3 regions of the Pseudomonas sp. LBUM1649 genome follow, and region 3 is predicted to be linked to each of the others. Evidence: riboswitches for the same ligand, from Rfam matches in the RefSeq annotation. Region 3 holds a riboswitch; each other region holds the start of a gene.
What was found. Region 3 has a riboswitch for cobalamin ahead of ACA058_RS18195 (CbtB domain-containing protein). Riboswitches for the same ligand answer to the same signal wherever they lie in the genome.
Positions count from the first base shown of each region.

Region 1: it holds a riboswitch for cobalamin, as region 3 does, so the genes downstream of both, cobO (cob(I)yrinic acid a,c-diamide adenosyltransferase) here and ACA058_RS18195 (CbtB domain-containing protein) in region 3, are expected to answer to the same signal.
Region 2: it holds a riboswitch for cobalamin, as region 3 does, so the genes downstream of both, ACA058_RS13520 (ABC transporter substrate-binding protein) here and ACA058_RS18195 (CbtB domain-containing protein) in region 3, are expected to answer to the same signal.

Region 1 covers NZ_CP166807.1:1,767,259-1,772,544, forward strand. Annotated here, with positions in the region: gene ACA058_RS08180 (O-methyltransferase) at 1-381, shown strand, start outside; gene ACA058_RS08185 (PQQ-dependent sugar dehydrogenase) at 485-1,801, opposite strand; gene ACA058_RS08190 (hypothetical protein) at 1,869-2,453, opposite strand; cobalamin riboswitch at 2,606-2,839, shown strand; gene cobO (cob(I)yrinic acid a,c-diamide adenosyltransferase) at 2,922-3,533, shown strand; gene ACA058_RS08200 (cobyrinic acid a,c-diamide synthase CobB) at 3,530-4,930, shown strand; gene bluB (5,6-dimethylbenzimidazole synthase) at 4,927-5,286, shown strand, end outside.
Region 2 covers NZ_CP166807.1:2,879,553-2,884,838, forward strand. Annotated here, with positions in the region: gene ACA058_RS13510 (ABC transporter ATP-binding protein) at 1-422, opposite strand, end outside; gene ACA058_RS13515 (FecCD family ABC transporter permease) at 419-1,435, opposite strand; gene ACA058_RS13520 (ABC transporter substrate-binding protein) at 1,432-2,445, opposite strand; cobalamin riboswitch at 2,594-2,788, opposite strand; gene ACA058_RS13525 (acetyltransferase domain-containing protein) at 2,848-4,020, opposite strand; gene ACA058_RS13530 (patatin-like phospholipase family protein) at 4,305-5,286, shown strand, end outside.
Region 3 covers NZ_CP166807.1:3,920,999-3,926,284, forward strand. Annotated here, with positions in the region: gene cobN (cobaltochelatase subunit CobN) at 1-1,584, opposite strand, end outside; gene cobW (cobalamin biosynthesis protein CobW) at 1,588-2,670, opposite strand; cobalamin riboswitch at 2,770-2,981, opposite strand; cobalamin riboswitch at 3,237-3,461, shown strand; gene ACA058_RS18195 (CbtB domain-containing protein) at 3,584-3,778, shown strand; gene ACA058_RS18200 (CbtA family protein) at 3,790-4,494, shown strand; gene ACA058_RS18205 (cobalamin biosynthesis protein) at 4,491-4,904, shown strand; gene cobM (precorrin-4 C(11)-methyltransferase) at 4,988-5,286, shown strand, end outside.

The DNA.
Region 1 (5,286 bases), 2.2 Mb from region 3:
GACATTCCCGGGGACTACAACGCCATCGCGCGCCGCTATTGGCAGGAGGCCGGCCTGTCGGGGCGAATCGATCTGCGTTTGGCACCGGCGCTGGAAACCCTCGGCAGGCTGGACGACTCAGGCCAGTTCGATCTGGTGTTCATTGATGCTGACAAGGCCAATTACCCGGCCTACCTGGAACACGCACTACGCCTGTTGCGTACCGGTGGCCTGGCGGTATTCGATAACACGCTGTGGAGTGGTCGGGTGCTTGAGGACAATCCCGAGAGCGCCGATACCCGTGCGATCCAGGCGCTCAATCTTGCCCTGAAGGATGACGCGCGGGTGGATTTGTCGCTGTTGCCGTTGGGGGATGGGCTTACGCTCTGCCGTAAACGCTAATCCCTTGTGGGAGCGAGCCTGCTCGCGAATGCGGTGGGTCAGTCACATTAATGTCGGCTGACACGCCCTTTTCGCGAGCAGGCTCGCTCCCACAGGTGTGTTGTCAATATTTAACCGCCGACACCCGCCACACCTTGTTCCCCACATCATCGGCCACCAGCAAATCCCCTTGCTGATCGATCACCACACCCACCGGCCGGCCCATGGCTTTTTCCTCGTCATTGAGGAATCCGGTGAGCACATCCACCGGTTGCCCGCTCGGTTTGCCGCTGCTAAAGGGCACGAAAATCACTTTGTAACCGCTGTGCGGCTTGCGGTTCCATGAGCCATGTTGGCCGATGAATGCGCCTTCCTTGAACTGCGCCGGCAACCTGTTGCCTTCGGCGAATGTCAGGCCCAGTGAGGCGGTGTGGGGGCCCACCGCGTAGTCCGGGGCAATCGCCTTGGCCACCAGGTCGGGGTTTTGCGGTTCGACCCGAATGTCGATGTGCTGGCCGTAATAGCTGAATGGCCAGCCATAGAAGCCGCCATCTTTGACCGAGGTGATGTAGTCCGGCACGAGGTCGCTGCCGATTTCGTCTCGCTCGTTGACGGCCGTCCACAGCGCCCCGCTTTGTGGCTCCCAGGCCATGCCGTTGGGGTTGCGCAGGCCTGAAGCGAAGATCCGGTGGTTACCGGTAGCGCGATCCACTTCCCAGATCGCCGCGCGCCCTTGCTCCTGGTCCATGCCGTTTTCGCCGACGTTACTGTTGGAGCCCACCGTGACGTACAGCTTGCTGCCGTCCTTGCTGGCGATGACGTTTTTGGTCCAGTGGTGATTCAGGGTGCCCCCCGGCAGGTCGACGACTTTGATCGGTTGTGACTTGATTGCCGTGTCACCGTTTTCATAGTGGAAGCGCAACAGCCGGTCGGTGTCGGCAACGTACAGGTCACTGCCGACCAGGGTCATGCCAAAGGGCGAGTTGAGGTTTTCCAGGAATACCGTGCGGGTTTCGGCGATGCCATCGTGGTTGGTGTCGCGCAGCAGTGTGATGCGGTTCGGGCTCGGCACGGCGGCACCGGCGCGCCCCATGACTTTCTTGGTGATCCAGCCCTTGATGCCTTTGTTGTCATCGGGTTTGGGCGGGGCATTGGTTTCGGCGACCAGCACGTCGCCATTGGGCAGCACGTATAGCCAGCGCGGATGATCGAGGTTCTCGGCAAATGCGCCGACCTGAGTGCCGCTGGCCGCGACGGGTTTTGCGCCGTCCGCCCAGCCGATGGCCGGGGCGATGTTCATCGTCGGGAACAGTGTCTTGTTCGGTTCCGGGAGCTTGGGGGACGGCCCGGTGCCGTCGTTGACTTGCAAGCGGGCGGTTTCGCCACAGGCGGCGAGCCCTCCCGCTAACGCGATGACGAAAACCAGCTGAGACGTGCGCATTGCTGACATTCCCTATGAATGAAGTGACTTAAATCATAGAGAAGCGTGACAGCCCGATGGTTCAACCCTAGCCGCGAGCTTCCTTGAGCAGCACGGCGATACCGGGGTGATAGTGGCCGGCTTCATTGCGCAGTTTGCGGTAGGCATAAGGGAAATACCAGGCCACGGCGCAGCAGTGCTCCTTTTGCAGGTCATCGACCATGTCCTGGAGTTCTTCGGGGGTGGTCCCTTGTTGGCTCTTGTGCGGTGCGACGAACAGGCAGCCGATTTTCAGGTCGCTGGCGTAGCTGATTTTTTTCGCGTCGCTGGTGATGTCTTGCAGGGCCTGGGTCAGGTTCAGGCTGTTGACCCGTGGCCAGCGTTGGGTGGTCTGCAGCCAGGCGCGTGCTTCGGTCGTGGCGATAAACAGATCGGCGCGGCCGTTGCGTTCGCCTTCTTCGGTCTGTTTGCGCGTGGGCGATTGTTGCAGCGTGATCATCTCGGCCATCCATGCGGCGGCGGAAAGCAGGCCGAGGTTGGCTTTTTCGTCGAGCCAGTAGGGTGTCTCGCTGTCGCCGCGCACGGCGTTATAGCGGTCGATACAGACGAACCAGCGTTCCAGTACCCGACGCAGGAATTCCAGCTTCGGATTGCTGATGATCATGCCTTGCATGGGACTCACCCTTGTTCTTGTATTGTGGGGTTGTGGCTATTTGATATCGCCGCTGTGAGTGTGACACAAGATTGACGTCATTTTATGGATGGGTGGTAGTTATTCGTTCCGGTACCGCGTCTTCAATTGACGCTCCACCCCCAACCCTCTAACCTTCGCCGCTTGTTTCAGGTGCTCTGTGACTTGGGTCGACAGAGTGAAACAGGGAAGCCGGTGAGTGAGCGCTTCAGTCGATGAAGCCCTGCGATCCCGGCGCTGCCCCCGCAACGGTAAATGAGTGAAAACTGCGTCTGAAGCCACTGCGTCGATCTGTGACGCGGGAAGGCGCGCAGTCCGGCATCACGCCGCTCATGAGCCCGGAGACCGGCCTGATCCATCCAAGCGGCATCACGGTGGGCGATGCCAGGCTTCTTGCCATCTATTCTTGTGCCTGCCCGCCGTTAATCCTGCCTCAACGGAGAGCTCCCCATGTCTGATACCCCTGATCGTGACGAACGTCATCTGGCGCGCATGCTGCGCAAAAAGGCCGTGATCGACGAACGCATCGCCAATTCCCCGAACGAATGCGGACTGCTGCTGGTGCTCACCGGCAACGGCAAAGGCAAGAGCAGCTCGGCGTTCGGCATGCTCGCGCGCGCCATGGGGCATGGCATGCAGTGCGGAGTGGTGCAGTTCATCAAGGGGCGCAACAGCACCGGCGAAGAGTTGTTCTTCCGACGCGTCCCCGAGCAGGTGCGTTTTCATGTGATGGGCGAGGGCTTCACCTGGGAGACCCAGGATCGCCAGCGCGACATCGCGGCTGCCGAAGCGGCCTGGGCGGTGTCGCAGCAACTGCTGCGCGATCCATCGATCGGCCTGGTGGTGCTGGACGAACTGAACATCGCCCTCAAGCACGGCTACCTCGATCTCGATCAGGTGCTCAGCGATTTGCAGGCGCGCCCGCCCATGCAGCACGTGGTGGTCACCGGTCGCGGCGCCAAGCCGGAGATGGTCGAGCTGGCTGACACCGTCACCGAAATGGGCATGATCAAGCACGCCTTCCAGGCCGGTATCAAAGCGCAAAAAGGCGTCGAGCTGTGAATCAACCTCTTCATTGCCCGGCAGTACTGATTGCCGCGCCGGCGTCCGGTCAGGGCAAGACCACCGTGACCGCCGCGCTGGCCCGGTTGCATCGTAACCAGGGACGCAAGGTTCGCGTGTTCAAGTGCGGCCCGGATTTTCTCGACCCGATGATCCTCGAACGCGCCAGCGGTGCGCCGGTGTATCAGCTGGACATGTGGATGGTCGGCGAGCAGGACAGTCGCCGCCTGTTGTGGGAGGCTGCCAGCGACGCCGACCTGATCCTGATCGAAGGCGTCATGGGGCTGTTCGATGGTACGCCGTCCAGTGCTGATCTGGCGCGGCATTTCGGCGTGCCGGTGCTCGGTGTGATCGACGGCACCGCCATGGCCCAGACCTTTGGTGCACTGGCCCTGGGCCTGGCGCGCTATCAGCCGGACTTGCCGTTTGCCGGCGTGCTGGCCAACCGCGTGGGCACCCTGCGCCACGCACAACTGCTCGAAGGCAGCCTGACCGAAGGCCTGCGCTGGTACGGCGCGTTGTCCCGGGAGATCGGGATCGAATTGCCGAGCCGCCACCTTGGCCTGGTGCAGGCCAGTGAGTTGAATGACCTGGATGTGCGCCTCGATGCAGCGGCCGACGCCCTGGCCAGCAGTTGTGAGGTCGCGCTCCCGCCGGCGGTGGAATTCGCCGCGCCAGATGTGGTGACTGTTGAACCCTTGCTGGCTGGCGTGCGCATTGCCGTGGCCCGTGATGAAGCGTTTGCCTTTACCTATGGCGCGAGCCTGGATTTGTTGCGGGCGATGGGGGCCGAACTGCGGTTTTTCTCGCCGATCCGTGACGCCGCGCTGCCACACGCTGATAGCCTCTATCTGCCGGGCGGTTACCCGGAATTGCACCACGTGGCGCTGTCGCAGAACACCTCGATGCTGACTGCAATCCGCGCTCACCACGCCGCCGGCAAACCCTTGCTGGCCGAATGCGGCGGCATGCTTTATTTGCTCGATTCGCTGACCGATGTCGAGGGCACGCGTGCAGAGCTGGTGGGCTTGTTGAAGGGCGATGCGGTAATGCAGAAGCGCCTTGCTGCATTGGCTCTGCAAGCGGTGGAGCTGCCGGAAGGCTCATTGCGCGGGCACACTTATCATCATTCGCTGACCAGTACCGAGCTTGAGCCGATTGCCCGTGGTCTGAGTCCTAACGGCGGGCGAGGGGCAGAGGCGGTATATCGTGAGGGGCGGATGACAGCCTCTTATGTGCACTTCTATTTTCCGTCCAATCCGTCGGCGATTGCCGCGCTGTTTGCGCCTGACCGTTCGGACGCCTTCGCGAGCAGGCTCGCTCCCACATTGGTAAGTGAATTGCCTGAAGAAATGCGGTCCACTGTGGGAGCGAGCCTGCTCGCGAAGAGGCCATGACCGACAACGCCTTCTCCGACGCCGAACGCGCAGCGGTCTACCGCGCCATAGGCGAACGCCGCGATATGCGTCACTTCGCTGGCGGCGCGGTCGAGCCCGAGTTGCTGCGGCGCCTGCTCGAAGCCGCGCATCAGGCACCGAGTGTGGGCCTGATGCAGCCCTGGCGCTTCATCCGCATCAGCGATCGAGCCTTGCGCAGCCAGATCCAGCTGCTGGTGGAGCAAGAACGCATCCGCACCGCCGAGGCCCTCGGTGAGCGCACCGACGAGTTCATGCAGCTCAAGGTCGAGGGCATCAACGATTGCGCCGAGGTGCTGGTCGCCGCGCTGATGGACGATCGCGAACGGCATATCTTC
Region 2 (5,286 bases), 1.0 Mb from region 3:
AGGTGCGTCGCATCCACGTCGTGCAGGGCTTGATGGACGATGTCATCGTCCGCCTTCGACCATGGACTCAAGGCCGACAGCCACGGCGTTCGGCCCAGGGCCACGGCATCGAACACACGGATCGCATCCAGTGTGTCGGCTTGCTGTTCAACCACCGCCAGGGTTTGTGCGATGGTTCGCCGCGACAGTGCCTTGAGGCTTTGGCCGGTGAGATGGATGGCTCCCCGGCTGGGGAGACGCACGCCGGCCAGCAGTTTGAGCAGCGTGGATTTTCCCGAACCGTTGGGCCCGATAAGACCCAGGGTTTCGCCACGACGAATGTCCAAGTGGATCTCGTGCAGTAATTCAACATCGCGGATAGAGAATCCGATGCCGGAACAACTCAATACGGGTTCGTCGATAACAGGCGCAGCAGCATTCATCGGGCATTCCTCCGACCGACCAGGATCAGCGCGAACACTGGCGCGCCGACCAATGCAGTGATCACGCCAACCGGAATCACCTGGCCCTTGATCAGCGTCCGGGACAGAACATCGGCGGCAATCAGAAACACCGCACCGCCCAGCGCGCTGGCCGGCAGCAGGCGCGTATGCCGAGTGCCCAGCAACAGCCTTGCGGCGTGGGGTATGACCAGTCCAACAAAACCGATGGAGCCGACAATCGACACCATCACCGCCGTCACCAAGGCGGCACAACTGATCAACAGAAATTGCACAGGACGTACCGCAATGCCGAGCGAGGCCGCGGAGTCGGCGCCAAAGGTGAAGGCATCCAGCGCACGCCGGTGCCACAGGCAAACCGCGAGACCGGCTATCGCAATCGGTACGGCCAGCCACACGGAGGGCCAGCGCACGCCACTGAGATTGCCCAGCAACCAGAACATGATGCCGCGAGCCTGTTCGGAACTGGCCGACTTGGTGATCAAGAACGCCGTGAGCGCATTGAACAGTTGCGAGCCGGCAATCCCCGCCAGGATGATCTGCCCGGTACTGCCAGGCGAACCACTGGCACGGCCCAGCAACACAACGACGGCGAAGGCAGCGACGGCACCGGAAAACGCCCCGACCGACATCGAAATCGCCCCGGCACCCAAGCCCAGCAACGCCACCAGCACCGCCCCCGTCGAGGCCCCCGCGGAAATGCCGAGCAGGTAAGGATCGGCCAACGGGTTACGCAGCAGCGATTGCAGGATCACCCCGCAGGTCGCCAGGCCCGCCCCGCAAGCCGCCGCCACCAGCGCGCGAGTCAGGCGGTAGTTCCAGACGATGCCCTCGTCGATGGGATCGAGGGCGTAACCGGCCGTCCACAGTTTGTTGGCCAGCACCTGGAACACCACACTGGGCTCGATGCGGGTTTCACCGATGGCCACACCGGCAATCACGGCCAGAAGCAGTATCACCAGTGCCAGCAGAGTGCGAATCAGCGTCGCGGTCATTTTGGCAGGTCGTAGCTGTTGATGGCCGTTGCCAGCGATTCGAGACCGTCGAACATTCTCACGCTGGCCTGCATGGCCATGGCGTCGAGGATAATGATGCGGTTGTTTTTCACGGCGTCCATGTTGCGGGTCACGGGATCGCTACGCAGGAATTCCAGCTTTTTTTGATAGTCATCGGCCGGGAAACGACGGCGATCCATGCGGGCGATGACCAGAAACGTCGGGTTGGCCTTGGCGATGGTTTCCCAGCCAACGGTTGGCCACTCTTCGTCGGACTGCACCACATTGCGCACGCCCAAGGTGCCCAGCATGAAGTCGGGAATGCCCTTGTGCCCGGCGACATAGGGATCGATATCCAGACTGGCACTGGAAAACCAGACCAGCGCGCTGGTGTGCGTAAGGTCTTTGTCTTGCACAGAGGCAATGGACTTGGCCAAGCTGGCCTGCAGTTGCGCGTTCAGCTGCTGTGCACGCGCCTGGACATCAAAAACCTCAGCCAGCTGGGTGATGCTTTTGTAGATGCTTTCAATACGAAACGGCTGCAGGCGGGTGCCATCGGCACCCACCAGGTTGTCCTTAGACTCGCAGTCCGAGGGCATGAGATAGGTCGGAATCTGCAGTTCGTGAAACTGCTCGCGGGTAGCGACTGCGCCTTGCGGGCCGACCATCCATTCCAGCTCGACGGCGACCAGTTCCGGGCGTTTGCCGATCACCGACTCGAAACTCGGCTCGTTATCGGCCAGGCGTTCGGTCTTGTCGTTTTGCGCCTTGTACTGACCCAGTACATCATTGAACCACAGCGAAGTACCGACCAGTTTGTCACCGAGTCCCAAGGCAAAGAGCATTTCGGTGCCGGCCTGGCCGATCGTCACAGCCTGGGCGGGGGCCTGCGCGAACGTCAGTGTGCTGCCGCAGTTCTCAATCGTCAGCGGGTAATGAGTGGGGGAGGCATAGGCGAGGGAAGAAACACCCAGGCCTGTGACGAGGGCGAAAAAGCGCGGCAACAGCATGATGCAATCTCCATTTGAACCGTACACGCAGCAAGGGTGCAAGGTCTGGAAAACACATCATCGAGCGCTGCCGAAAAAGCAGTGCAAGGCCCGATCACCTGAGTGACGCGCGCGCAAGGATGTCCTTCCCGGACACCCCGCCGGTTAGTGATTTGTTGCTTGGCCGGCAGGTCTCCTGACTGATGCGTCATGGCGTGCTCCAGCCTTCCCGGGAATCGATCCCAGTGGCAGTTCAGGAGCAGGCTCGGCACCTACAGTTGCGGGGGCAGTTCCGTTTGATGCGTTGGCAGCATCACGGATTCCCTATTAATCCCATTTGGGAACCGGCGGCGGCATGGTAGTCGATCATGCCGCCCGAGGCGAACCCATCTCTTGATCAGAAGCCCCGATAAGAAGTCCCGATCAGAAGTATTTGAGCCAGCCGATATCGCGACGACGCGCCTTCAGTGCGGCGAACCAGCGCACCGGCAGATACAGCGATGCAGCCAGGAGCACGGCCGTCAGCCACACGGCCCACATGCCGTCGAAGCCGAAGTAGTCGCCCTGATTCAGACCGAACAACGCCACGCTGAGCAGATACAGCATTTTCAGCACATAAAGATGGAGCAAGTAGAAGAACATCGGTGCCGCACCAAATACCGCCAGGGTGCTGATCCACTTGTGTTGCCGGGCCCGCTCAAAGCCAAGCAGCAGCAACAGCCCCACGCCTAGCGTCAGACACAGGAACAGCAGGGAAGGTGGGTATTTGGTGATGTTGAAAAAACTCATGAGGGTGTGTGTGGTGTTTTCATAAACCACCCAATGTGCCTCGCCATAACCGTTGACCAGGCGCAGGGTGATGAAGCCGATCAATGCGCTGGCCCCAGCCAGCAACAGATAGCGCTGACGCACGGCGGCCGAGGTTGAGCGTGCGAACCAGGGGCCGATGCAGTAACCCAGGGCGATGACGCCGATCCACGGCAGCACGGGGTAGGAACTGCGCAGGCGCAAGTTGTCGGAGAAATCGATCCAGCCGCGATCATGCAAAATGGCCCAAGGCAGGTGCAGCGCCGATCCGGCCGGGAAGTGCAGGGGATCGAGCAGGTTGTGCCCGCCGACGATGACAAGACCCAGGACACACAGGATTGGCCGAGGTAGCCAGGCCAGTGCAGCGAGGGCAATCATGCTGACACCAATCGCCCAGATCACCTGCAGGTAAATCACAGTGGGGGGGAACTGGAAGGTCCAGGCGAAATTCACCAGGGTGAACTCCAGCACAACCAGGAACAGGCCACGCTTGAACAGGAACATCGATACATCGTTCTTGCCCTGGTGCTTTTCGCCGTACAGGTAAGCGGACAGTCCAGTGAGAAGCACGAACACCGGCGCACATAAATGGGCGAGCGTCCGGCTGAAAAACAACGTCGGCTCAGTGCTGTCGATGAGCATCGGGTCGGCGACCTGGCGGTGCAGAAAAAACGTCTCGCGCACGTGATCCAGCAGCATGAATATGATCACCAAGCCCCTGAGGGCATCGATGGACATCAGGCGCTGGCTTAGGCTGGTGATGGGCGGGATCTGAACAAGGTTTGTCATCGAAAGTCGCAGGCAGGGGGTGGATCACTCTGCCGGTAAACAACCGACAGCCAATGTGTTGATATAACGTAACATATAATGTTGGTTTGTGGGCTAGTTAGTTAACCTGGGCTGCTCGCCCAATGAGTTTTTTTATCATGTAAAGGAGCGCAAACTGAGCGACCTGGCGTTCGAATGACGGGTCGCGGTCGGCTGGCATGTTGTCATCTCGGGCACCCTGGGTAAGGACTTCGCGGGTACGATGAGCGCGCTTGCTGTCGACTGCGGGGGCCGGAGGAGGCGTTTTGAAACCATTTCCGCTCAGACCTGGCGCCTCACCTCTGGACACGTTCCTTCAAGCGTGCCTGCCACGCCGTGACGCTGTTCCGCCAAACTTAACGGAAAAAGCGGTCATCCCAGGCATTCCCAATGCTCGCTACAGGTTGGACTACGACCTGACTCCGTTCATTCAGGATGCGGTTCAAGCCAACAAACGTGAGAGCGAGGATCTCGCCAGAGCCGGGAAGCCGAACAACATCCTGCCGCCGGCAAGCATGCTGGCGGTTTCGGGCGGCGGCGATGCAGGCGCGTTCGCAGCGGGACTGATTGCGGGATGGACCAGCCATGGAACCCGACCCATGTTCAAGGTCGTCACGGGCATTAGCGCGGGTGCCCTGGTCGCCCCTTTCGCTTACCTGGGGCCTGAGTACGACGGTGTGATTCGGTATGTTTCCAACGCAATCGGTCCAAAGGACATTTTTCATTCGCGAAACGTGCTGACCCGTCTTGCCAGCGACGGTATAGCGGACAGCAAGCCGCTGTCTCGGCTCATTACGAAATACGTCACTGCGCAGATTCTTGCGGCGATCGCGGCGGAATACGCCAAAGGAAGAATTCTGCTGATCGGCACAACTGACCTTGATTCAGGGCGACCCGTCACCTGGAACATGGGCGCTATTGCCGAAAGTACAGCACCGGGAGCGCTCGATCTCTTTCGCAACATCATGATCGCGTCGATGAGTATTCCCGGTGCAGTCTCACCCGTCATGATCGATGTGGACGTTGACGGCAAACAGTTTCATGAAATGCACGTCGACGGAGGAGTCATCACTCAAGTTTTTCTCTACCCACCGGGCACCCTGGTGGGGCTGAACAGAGCCACCGGAGTACCTTTGCGACTCGAACGTCATTTCTATGTCATTCGTAATGGGACACTGGAGCCGCAGTGGTCCGGGACGAAGCGCCGTACATTGAGCATCGGCGGTCGAGCCATCAGTGCATTGATTC
Region 3 (5,286 bases):
GGGCGGCACCAGGTCTGGGTCGTGATACACCGCACTTGGATCGACCTGGTAACCCCGCGCCGGCTGGATGCCGACGAAGGTCAGGCCAAAGCGCAACCCGGCAATCATCATCCGCCCGCCACGACACATCGGATCACTGTCGGGCGCGCCCCAGCGTTCCAGCACCGCCTGACGATTGGCTTGCGGCAGCGCGTTGAACATCTGCAGGTAATCGTCCATGGCCAGGCTTTGCTGGCAAGGGCGTTGATCGAGGGTATCGAGGTCGTTGCTGACACCGCCGAGCAATTGCTGGATCAACCCGGTGCCGCTGTCGGGCAACCCGGCTGGCAGCGGATAGCCTTCTTGATGAAGCGCACGCAGGATATTCAACGCCGCAGCCGGCGTATCGAGCCCGACGCCGTTGCCTATCCGACCATCGCGGGTCGGGTAATTTGCCAGAATCAGCGCTATGCGTTTTTCGCCATTGGGCACCCGCGCCAGATCGATCCAGCGCCGCGCCAGCTGCGCGACAAAATCCATTCGTTCCGGCTGCGCGCGGTAGCAGACCACGTCGGACTGACCGCGCTCGCTGCGCCAGGCCAGGTCCTTGAAGCTGATCGGCCGACTGATGATGCGCCCGTCCAGTTCCGGCAACGCAATGTGCATCGCCAGGTCACGCGGACCGAGGCCCTGTTCGCTGGCACGCCATCCGGGCTCGTTGTCCTGGGCGCAAATGGCCTGGATCACCGGGATGTTACGGCGAAACGGTCGCAAATGCGGTGCTTCAGGGCTCGATTGTGCGAAACCGGTGGTGTTGAGAATCACCCCCGCCTCGACTTCATCCAGCCAGTCCTCGACCACGCAAAGGCAGCCGGGCTCTTTTAGACTGGCCAGCGCAATGGGCAACGGATTAAGCCCCGCCGCCTGCAAACGCTGGCAGAAAATATCGATGAAAGCGGTGTTCGCCGCCTGCAAATGCGAGCGGTAAAACAGAACCGCCGCAACCGGTTGACCGGCCTGCCACTCGCCTTGCCAGTCGCTCAATTGCGCGGGGCTTTTTTGCGGGTGGTAAATCGCCGTGCGCGGCAGGGTTTGTGGCTCGGCCCAGGTGTAGTCGCGATCCAGCCAGCGATTGGCCAGGCAGCGGAAAAAGTCGAGGGCATTGCCCATGCCGCCCTGTCGCAGAAATTGCCAAAGCCGGTCGCGATCCTCAACGCCCACGGTGCTCAGGTCACTGAGATCCGGGTCCGGGCGATCATCGCCCGGCACCAGAATCAGCTGCACACCACGCTGCGACAACTCCACCAGCCGCTCGACGCCGTAACGCCAATAGGCAATGCCGCCGTGCAGCGAAATCAGAATGACTTTGGCGTGACGCAGTACTTCGTCGACATACAGATCGACTGAAGCATGATTCTGCACCTGCATCGGGTTGGCCAGGCGCACGCTCGGGTAGTCGTCGGGTAACTGCTGCGCCGCTTCGGCGAGCAGGGCCAGGCTGGAGTCGCCGCTGCACAGGATCACCAGTTCGGCGGGGGTTTGTCCAAGGTCGACAATGTTGTCATCCGACACGAATCCGCCGGGCTGGGTCCTGAGCAGGTGCATGGGTTACACGCTGAGCGCGGCGCGCAATTGCGCTTCGAGCATTGCAGCGTCCAGTGCCTGGCCAATCAACACCAGACGGGTGGTGCGCGCTTCTTCGGCGCCCCACTGACGGTCGAAATGCTTGTCGAAACGGGTGCCCACGCCCTGGATCAGCAGGCGCATCGGTTTGTTCGGGACCGCGGCAAAGCCTTTGACGCGCAGGATGCCGTGCTGAACCACCAGTTGGGTCAGCGCGTCCATCAGCAGACTTTCGTCGGATGCCGGCAGTTCGATGGAGATCGAATCGAAGGCATCGTGATCGTGGTCATCATGCTCCCCCTCAACATCAGCGTCGCCGTCATGGTGATGATCGTGATGGCTGTGGCGGCTGTCGATGTGTTCTTCGGAACCGGCGCCAAGGCCGATCAGCACGTCCAGCGGCAGGCGGCCGCTGCAGGCTTCGATGACTTTCACCGCTGGCGGCAATTCCTCGGCGACTTCCAGGCGCACACGGGCCAGGTCTTCAGGGCTGATCAGGTCGGCCTTGTTGAGGATCACCAGGTCGGCGCTGGACAGCTGGTCGGCGAACAGCTCGTGCAGCGGCGATTCGTGGTCCAGGTTCGGGTCAAGTTTGCGCTGGGCGTCGACCTGGTCCGGGAACGCGGCGAAGGTGCCAGCCGCCACGGCCGGGCTATCGACCACGGTAATCACCGCATCAACGGTGCAGGCGCTGCGGATTTCCGGCCACTGGAAGGCCTGGACCAGAGGTTTAGGCAGGGCGAGGCCGGACGTTTCGATCAGGATATGGTCGAGGTCGCCGCGACGGGCCACCAGTTCGCGCATCACCGGGAAGAACTCTTCTTGTACGGTGCAGCACAGGCAGCCGTTGGCCAGTTCGTAGACACGGCCATTGGCTTCTTCTTCGGTGCAACCGATGGAGCACTGCTTGAGGATTTCGCCGTCAATGCCCAGCTCGCCGAACTCGTTGACGATCACCGCGATGCGGCGGCCCTGGGCGTTGTCGAGCATGTGCCGCAGCAGGGTGGTTTTGCCCGAGCCGAGGAAGCCGGTGACGATGGTGACGGGGAGTTTGGCCAGTGTTTTCATCGGATGCCCTTTGGCAAGGTGGCGGGCATACGGGACGAGAACCGGCTACGCACAAACGCGCCGGAAGCGTTCGCCACCGGATCACCCCGCCCGGTTGTTGTGAGAATCTGTATCGAGGCAGGTCTCCTGGCTGACGGCTGGCCAGTCGTTGGACTGGCGGTTGCTGCGCCTTCCCGCTCGCACCATGGCTGGCGCATGCAGTGGCATGGCAGAAACTGAACCGTTCACAGTTGCGGGGGCAGCCGCGGCATTGACCGCGTTCCCTTCTTAGCTTCGACAAACGCCGAAGAACCTCGAAAGCGCAAGGCTACGCATGGTATTGGGGCGGGTCAATGTCCGATCAGAGAACCTGTGGGCAGGAGCGCTACCTGTGGCGAGGGGATTTAGCGAAACGTCGCACCGCCCCGTTCGGCGGCGAAGCCGTCGCAAAACCTGCTTGTGGGGTATGACAGAAAAATGCAGGGGGCCGCTTCGCAGCCCAACGGGGATAAATCCCCTCGCCACAGGTCCCCTCGCCACAAAGATGAGAACCCTTCCAATTGACGCCCGCCCCTCGCCCATGCTCTCCTACGCATCTTGTTACGGGTGCCCTTCACAGGGTGAAACGGGAAACCGGTGAATCATGTGCTTTACTTCAAGCCATGTCAGTCCGGTGCTGCCCCCGCAACGGTAAACGAGCGAAGCGTCAGATCCACTGTGCCAATGCGGCATGGGAAGGTGACGCTGGAAGGTTTAGGCTAACGCCTGCGCCCCTCGTGAGCCCGGAGACCGGCCCGCAACACAAAGTGACCAACACGATCACTCAAATCAACAAACCCGCGGTGGGCGGGCGCTGTTCGGACTTCTGCGCGCTCGGTCGTGCGGGGCTCTGCTTGCGCTCATATTCCCCGCTGACAGAACAGAGGGAAGCGCCATGTCGATTATCAGCAGCACCGGCCACAGCAGTACCGCCAGCAGCACCACTACCCTGTCCCAACGCCTGATCGCCGCCGTTTGTGCGTCGATCCTCGGCGCTAGCCTTGTGTATTTCGCCGGCTTCTCGCACATCGAAGCCGTTCACAACGCTGCTCACGATACGCGCCACAGTTCCGCGTTCCCGTGCCATTGAGACCTGCCGACATGATCAAGCGTATTGCGCAAACCGCAGGTTTCACCGGGCTGCTGGCCGCCCTGCTGCTGACCTTGCTGCAAAGTTTCTGGGTCGCCCCGCTGATTTTGCAGGCCGAGACCTACGAAAAATCCGAGCCGGCCGCCGTTGAAGTCCACGAACACGCCGCGGGCGTCGCTGCCCACACCCACGACGCCCAAGCCTGGGAGCCGGAAGACGGCTGGCAGCGCGTGCTGTCGACCACTGGCGGTAACCTGGTGGTGGCGGTCGGTTTCGCCCTGATGCTCGCCGGTCTCTATACCCTGTGCGCGCCGACCAAAACCTCCCAGGGCCTGCTCTGGGGCCTGGCCGGTTATGCGACTTTCGTGCTGGCGCCGACCATTGGCCTGCCGCCTGAACTGCCAGGCACGGCGGCTGCCGATCTGGCGCAACGGCAGATTTGGTGGATCGGCACCGCCGCCTCCACCGCAGTCGGCATCGCCCTGATCGTGTTCAGCCGTCACTGGCTGATGAAGATCCTCGGCGTGGCGATCCTTGCCGTTCCGCATGTGATTGGCGCACCGCAACCGCAAGTGCACTCGATGCTCGCCCCGCAAGCCCTGGAGGCGCAGTTCAAAATCGCTTCGCAGCTGACCAACGTCGCGTTCTGGCTGGCCCTGGGCCTGATCAGCGCCTGGTTGTTCCGCCGCAAAAGCGATGGCCAGTACCACGCATGACTGACCTCAGCACAGCGCCGACCCTGGTGGTCGGCCTGGGCTGCCAGCGCGGCTGCCCCGTCAGCACGTTGCGGGCACTGCTCGACCAGGCACTGCAGGCGCACCAGATCGAACTGCATCAGATCAAGGCCCTGGCCAGCATCGATTTGAAGCGCGACGAACCGGCCCTGATCGAACTGGCCGAACAGCTTGGGTTACAGATGCTGTACTTCAGCAGCGAACAATTGGCCGCCTATCAACCGCACCTCAGCCACCATTCGCAGATCGCGTTCGAGCGTACCGGCTGTTACGGCGTGGCGGAAAGTGCCGCTCTGGCATTAGCCGAACAGCTGACCCAGTCACCGGCGAAATTGCTGATCCCGCGACAAAAATATGCCCAGGCCACTCTCGCATTGGCTGGCGCCGCGTAAAATCCTCGATAATCCGCGCATTCGATCATGAGCAATCTTCATCTGAAGCCTTGCCCAGCCCCCATTTTCAACAGGAACCTTTGATGACCGTCTACTTCATTGGCGCAGGTCCCGGCGACCCCGAACTGATCACCGTCAAAGGCCAGCGGCTGATTCGCGGCTGCCCGGTGATCATCTATGCCGGATCGCTGGTGCCCGCCGCCGTGCTGGAAGGACACCGCGCCGAACAGGTGGTCAACAGCGCCGAACTGCACCTGGAACAGATCATCGAACTGATCAAGACGGCCCATGCCAAGGGTCAGGACGTGGCTCGCGTGCATTCCGGAGACCCGAGCCTGTATGGCGCCATAGGCGAGCAGATTCGCCATCTGCGTGAGCTCGA